2 regions of the Paenibacillus sp. B2(2019) genome follow, and region 1 is predicted to be linked to the other one. Evidence: a T-box and tRNA genes for the amino acid it is inferred to sense, from the RefSeq annotation. Region 1 holds a T-box; the other holds one or more tRNA genes.
The links. The T-box of region 1 lies ahead of pheS (phenylalanine--tRNA ligase subunit alpha). A T-box ahead of a tRNA ligase gene usually reads a tRNA of that ligase, here a tRNA-Phe.
Positions count from the first base shown of each region.

Region 2: it encodes a tRNA-Phe, which carries the amino acid that the T-box ahead of pheS (phenylalanine--tRNA ligase subunit alpha) is inferred to sense. The anticodon was not compared.

Region 1 is NZ_VTZR01000017.1:84,038-87,454, forward strand. It holds gene PAENI_RS14765 (hypothetical protein) at 1-1,000, opposite strand, end outside; T-box leader at 1,270-1,555, shown strand; gene pheS (phenylalanine--tRNA ligase subunit alpha) at 1,616-2,650, shown strand; gene pheT (phenylalanine--tRNA ligase subunit beta) at 2,994-3,417, shown strand, end outside.
Region 2 is NZ_VTZR01000002.1:1,007,833-1,011,249, forward strand. It holds gene PAENI_RS05090 (GNAT family N-acetyltransferase) at 1-92, shown strand, start outside; gene PAENI_RS05095 (GNAT family N-acetyltransferase) at 180-713, shown strand; T-box leader at 800-1,040, shown strand; tRNA gene PAENI_RS05100 (tRNA-Phe) at 1,094-1,166, shown strand; gene sleB (spore cortex-lytic enzyme) at 1,373-1,966, opposite strand; gene PAENI_RS05110 (YdhK family protein) at 2,191-2,724, shown strand; gene PAENI_RS05115 (phosphotransferase enzyme family protein) at 2,927-3,417, shown strand, end outside.

The DNA.
Region 1 (3,417 bases):
CATAAACATTGGCGCTTTTTAACTGCGTCTCGACAGTATTATTGTTGATCGTAAGCTTCTTGATGACATTGCTGGCTACGACAAGATCTGGTGTGGTAGCAGCGGGAAGGTTATAGGTGACGATGGGCAAAGCTATTTTTAATGAGGTATCTTCTCCAGTAAACTGCAGAGTCATATTGTCTGTCTTCATATAAGAGGGAATTTCCGTCATGTAGTAGATCGTCTTTTTTTCCTGTGGCTGTACTTTGTAGTTACTGCTCGCATCATCAAGCGTTAATTCAAATACAGATCCTCCTGCAGATGCGAGGTATCCCTTAAGTCCAGGATCACTTAGCACTTTGGTTCCTTGATTGGTTAAGCTCACACCTACTTTGGCGTATACCTTACCGTTATATTTGTAAATTTGCAGACTTTCCGTTTTGGTTGTTACGGGCTGATTATTCAAGGCTATCTTTTTACTTTGGCCTCTAGCGACCGCTTGTGAAAAAGCCACAGGCAAGGTGAAGGTCCCCAGCTTTTTTTTATAATCGGTACTGCTGAAATCCCAACCGAATACTGAAATCTTCACTCCATTTAAAGATGTGGATTTACCGACGTTTGCGTAATAGGTTATGGATTGACTGCTTTTGGAGGGGATAGATTTGATGGTTGCACTGCTGGTTACTGGGCTTCCTTGGATAACGGTTCCTCCGGCAGTAGTTACTTTAGAGAAATAGTCCACAAGATTGATGCTGCTTCCGCTCCCGTTGTTATAGCTGAGGGTGTATGTAAGAATATTGCCGCCATCCTGAGTCAAAAAGCCAACATCGGTCAGCTTCACACTAAAGTTACTCTTTAAAGCTATCGAGCCGAGTTTATCCAGAGTGGATACAGTAGTGGCAGTTGCTGTTTTGGTGGATGAAGTAGTCGTTGATGCCGCGTATGCTCCATACGCTGAAGCTTGACTCAGAACTGCTGCGCTAAGTATGATCACAGCTACTTTTGTTCTTCGTGCATGCATGTAATTCCCTCCCGGTATGAAAGTCCTTGTATTATGAAGGTGATTTATGATTGAGTACAACCATGCCTTCTTAATAATGGAAATTATCAAGTTCCGCTGAACGTTAGCTGAAAAAAAGTCCCCAAAATGGCTCTGAACCTTAAAGCCAGCTTAAAGCCAGATAAAAATTGCCCTAATTATGCTTGAACTTGTCAAAACGACAGATTTTGCATATAATAAACAGACATATCTCTTGCATAAAAGAGATACCTGACAATTAGATTGAATTGTGAAATGCAGTGATGGAGAAGAGTACACAGTGCCTGACTTACAGGGAGGAGACGCCGGTGATTGAGAGCGTTTCTAGGATACAGAGCTGTCGAAGTTCACTCCGGAGCAGTTCCTTGAATTCCTTAAGATTGCCTTGTAAGGAAGCGTAGGGGAAACCGGTCACAGACCGTTATTTCTGTATAAAGTGAGATAGGTATCTGTCCAGCCAAAAGAGGGAATGAAGCTCTTAAGGGAGCAGATCAGCTTATCTAACAAGGGTGGTACCACGGTCTTTTCGTCCCTTACCGGGAGGAAAGGCCTTTTTTTGTTGAACTAGACAATGATTGAAGGGGGCTGTACACGGCCATGAAAGAGAAGTTGGAAGCATTGAAGGTTGAGGCGCTGGCTAAGTTGCAGGAGGTTATGGATCCACAGGTTTTGAATGACCTAAGAGTGAAATATCTCGGTAAAAAAGGCGAGCTTACAGAAGTTCTACGTGGTATGGGAGGACTTAGTGCTGAGGAGCGTCCGGTTATCGGGCAAGTAGCGAATCAGGTGCGTAGTGCCATTGAGGAGATTATTGGAGCGAAGCAAGAGGCTTTTCAACAGCAAGAGACTCAGCAACGTCTGCAGGCTGAAAAAGTAGACGTAACCCTGCCGGGTCGCCGCATGCAGCAAGGGGGCGTTCACCCGCTTAGCAGAGTGGTTCAGGAAATTGAGGATATTTTCATTGGTATGGGCTACCGTGTGGCTGAAGGTCCGGAAGTGGAGACCGATTATTATAACTTTGAAGCCCTAAATCTGCCTAAAAATCACCCGGCACGCGATATGCAGGATTCCTTTTATTTAACGGATGACCTGCTTATGCGTACTCAAACGTCTCCGGTACAGATTCGTACTATGCAGGCTATGAACGGTGAAGTTCCAGTTAAAATCATTTGCCCGGGTAAAGTATTCCGCCGCGATGATGACGATGCAACGCATTCCTTCCAGTTCCATCAAATAGAAGGTTTGGTTATTGGAAGCAACATTCGGATGAGTGATCTGAAAGGCACCTTGCAGCAATTTGTACAAGAGATGTTCGGCCCGAATACAGACATTCGTCTTCGTCCGAGCTTCTTCCCATTCACCGAGCCAAGCGTTGAAGTGGATGTAAGCTGCTTCAAATGTGGCGGCGATGGCTGCAGACTGTGCAAGCAAAGCGGATGGTTAGAAATCCTTGGTGCGGGTATGGTGCATCCAAATGTTCTGAAAATGGGTGGCTATGATCCTGCTAAGTATAGCGGCTTCGCATTTGGTATGGGTGTTGAGCGGATTGCTATGCTTAAATACGGCATCGATGACATCCGTCATTTCTATAACAACGATATGAGTTTTGTAAAGCAGTTCAAGGGCGTTTAGATTTTTGGTGGGCGAGCTGGCTGACGGGTTAGGAGTAAGTAGCAATTGGGTTACTGATCTTGCTTAATAAAAGACTATTAATAGAAGGAACGGAGAGAAATTTTGGAACTGTAGAAGCGCCAGCGTTCGCCTTTATCCTCGGATTTCTACCGCGAGAAGCGGTTTTAATCAGGAAATCTGAGGATAACAGCGATCGGGAGTCCAATATTTTTCGTAGTGACTGCTCTAAATAGGACGGTTATGAAGCTTTGATCGAGTAATCCTAAATTGTACTACTCCCACAGGAAGCAGATCGAACGGCAAGTAGATAAATACATCTGAAACATAAAGGAAGTGAGCGGACATGAAAGTATCAACCGGATGGTTGGCTGATTATACATCGATTGAAGGAGTAACCGCCGAAAAGCTAGCGGAGAAGATTACCGCTGCCGGCATTGAAATTGACGGAGTAGAGCGCCGCAATAAAGGGATTTCAGGCATCGTAACCGGCTATGTGAAATCGAAAGAAAAGCATCCTGATGCGGATAAACTGAACGTATGTATCGTGGATGCAGGTCAAGGTGAAGATCTGCAAATCGTCTGTGGCGCAAAGAATGTAGCTGCGGGACAAACCGTTCCTGTAGCTCTTGTTGGCGCTAAGCTGCCAGGGCTGGATATCAAAAAAGCGAAGCTGCGCGGGGTATTATCACAAGGGATGATCTGCTCGGCTAAAGAATTGGGACTCAATGATAAATTGCTTCCTAAAGAGCAGCAAGAAGGAATTCTTG
Region 2 (3,417 bases), on a different contig from region 1:
CACTTGATCTATTTAAAGAAGCTAAATGGAAACTAGCTCAAATGGAAAATAATAAATCTGCCATACATAGCTTTCTGGCGAAAAGTTCTTAAGGATTATACAAAAGACAACTATACAGAACGTTATTTGAGTGATCTCCAAAAATATATTCAAGCATTCGATAGAAGGGGGAGAACGAAATGAATATCACCGTAACATTAACTGATAGCACAACGAAGTTTATGATTAACAATCTCTACCCACTATACTTACACGATCTATCAGAGATATGGGGGAATCTTCCTAATCAATACGGGGTATACGAGGATAATGAAACACAGACGCTGAATGAACAGAATAAAGTCTTCGACATATGGTGGGAGAAGCTGGGGATTTTATATCCTTATTTAATAAAAGAGGATGGAATTCCTGCTGGCTTTGCATTAGTAGCGACACCACCTCATACACCACCAGGTTGTGAATTTTATTTAAACGAATTCTTTATCCTGCGGCCCTTCCGAGGTACGGGAATCGCTGAACGTGCGGCTAAGGAGGTATTTAATCTTCATATTGGAAAATGGGAGCTACAAACCAATCCCACAGCTACTAATAGGAGAGCCCAGCATTTTTGGAGAAAGACACTAAAAGAATATACTGGTAATAGCTTTCAAGAAGAATGTAAGAAGTCTTTTGATGATGAATTAAAGATGATTTTTAATTTTTGCAATGGATAAAGCTAATCAAATCGAAATAAGGGAATTATATCTTCTATTGACTTATAGTGGATTAGGGCTTACAATTAGAAAAATTATATATCAAAACAAATGCTTTGATGGAGAAAAGTAGTTCAATACCTCTTTACAGGGAGGAAACGCCGGAGATTGAGAGCGTTTCTAGAGAAAAGGGTTGATCGAAGTTCACTCTGGAGCAGTCCCTTGAAACCATTGTTGGCAAGTAGAGGTGTACCGGTGTTAACCGTTAAATATTTAAGTGAGAACATTTCTGTTTGTTGTACAGAATAGTTCTAATTTAGGGTGGTACCGCGGCTCCTCGTCCCTTTTCGGACGAGGGGTCTTTTTGTTTCCGTTTAGAAGAAATATTTGTATCCTTGTAAGGCTCGGTAGCTCAGTTGGTAGAGCATAGGACTGAAAATCCTAGTGTCGGCGGTTCGACCCCGTCCCGAGCCATCTTAATTTTAATAGTAAGCTTTCTATAAAAACAGCCTGTTTGATCACTATGGATTGAGATCTGCCTGAGGTTTGCTGCTGGTGCAACCGTCGACCAGCTCTCAGGTGAATACTGTCTTTCTAAAGATAGTATTAAGAAAATTGTTTATACTAAAAAATAGCCGGTCAACCGTAGGGTTGACCGGCTATTACATTTATTTGAAGCGTTAACTCGCAAATATATGCTTACCAATTTTTAAGTTCTGAGGACGAGTCCAGATCCATGCACTAGTAGCTGTATCTGGATTGAAATAATAGATTGAATTGTTTGTTGGGTCCCAACCTCGGACAGCATCAAGAGCAGCTAAATAGGCAGTCCGGTTTGGAGTAAGCCAATACTGGCCGTCAGATACGGCTGTAAATGCGCCTTTTTGAAATACAACGTTTTTTATATTGTTTGGAAATTGACTAGATTGTATGCGATTCATAACTACAGCACCAACTGCGACTTGTCCTTTATAAGGCTCACCGCGCGATTCACTGTAGATTACTTTCGCCAAAATATCCATTTCCTCAATATTAAGCGTGTATTTTTTTAGAGCATTCCAAGTTTTTGTACCAGTAACTCCATCGGCATTTAATCCGTAGGCCTTTTGAAATTTAGCAACGGCAGCTTTCGTTTGTGCTCCATATACACCATCTAAAGGCTGAGTATAGAAATTCAGAGTTTTTAATCGATACTGAAGATCCCACACATCTCCAGAAGAACTCCCTACGGTTAATACCGGAGCAGCACTAGCAAAACCGATCATAGTAGCCATACTTACCAGACCCAAAAGAAGCTACAAAGTGAATATTTTAGTCTTCATTGTAGTAGCCTCCTTTCAGAAAACATTATAAATAACCTTCAATAACTGAGACAACACTCATTTATTGGTAATCTAATAATCCATTTAACATTTTCGCAAATACTTCATTAGGTTTGTGATCTTATGAAATGGGTAAATGAATAATCAGAGGCACATCAACTTCGGAGGTTTTATATATGAAAAAGCAATTATATCTATTCATAATCGCAGCTGCACTCACTCTTAGCGCATGTGGTAATGATAATAGCTATGGCAATAAGATAATGGAAGATACCTCATATTCCAGTTCAAGCGACGTACCTGAAAATTTGAAGGTGTCAGAGAATCCTACTTTTAAAATAGGAAGTAAAGCGATCATCCAAGCGGACCATATGGAAGGTATGAAGGGGGCTACTGCAACAATAGTTGGAGCTTTTGACACCACAGCGTATATCGTTTCTTATAGACCTACAACAGGCGGATTTCCAGTTACAAATCACAAGTGGATTATTCATGAGGAAATCAAAAAAGCAGCCGACAAACCCTATGAATCCGGCTCGGAAGTTATAATGGAAGCTGACCATATGAAAGATATGAAAGGTGCAACAGCTCAAATTAACGCAGCGGAACAAACCACGGTATATATGATTGATTACACACCTACTACGGGTGGAGATAAAGTGAAAAATCATAAATGGGTAACGGAAGATGAGCTTTCAGCAATAAAGTAACCAATAGAAATTAAGCTCTTAAGTAATGAAAAATGATCAAGGTAGGAACAGTCATGGACTTTGTTAAAGTTCTAGGCTACTCCTACCTTTTTGATTGCTTCTTTTATTGGTAGTGAAGTGTTAAAATATCTTTATAAAGCACTGCTATACAAAATATACCATTCTAATTGATATTTTCTTAGAAGGTAGGAGCGTGATTGAAATGCCTAGCTGGCAGGTGAAATTCGATGAAGAAATGCTTAAACAAGCTGCACAACAGATTCAAGTCGATTGGACAACGATTAAGTATATTGGTGGTTTTGAAAATGTTGTCTATAGCTTTCCAAAAGATGATCATGAATATATTTTACGTGTAACACATCATTCTCATCAGGAGCAGGAGATGGTCATCTCTGAACTTGACTTTATGGACCATCTTGCAAAACATGGCGTGCAACTGGCTCGCCCCATTCCCTTTCTGGATGGCAGCTTGGTACAAACGCTATTCAAAGATGAGGAAAGATTTATGATCTGTGTAATGGAGAAAGCACCAGGTGGTCATGTTAATGCTTCCGATCCCAATTGGGGAACGGAGCTTTTTGAGCAATGGGGTGAGGTAACAGGAAGAATGCATGCTTTAACTCTGCAATACAATCCGGAGACTGTTTTGGCAAGACCACATCAGGGTAAGCTAGATTTTGACTTTGCTAACTT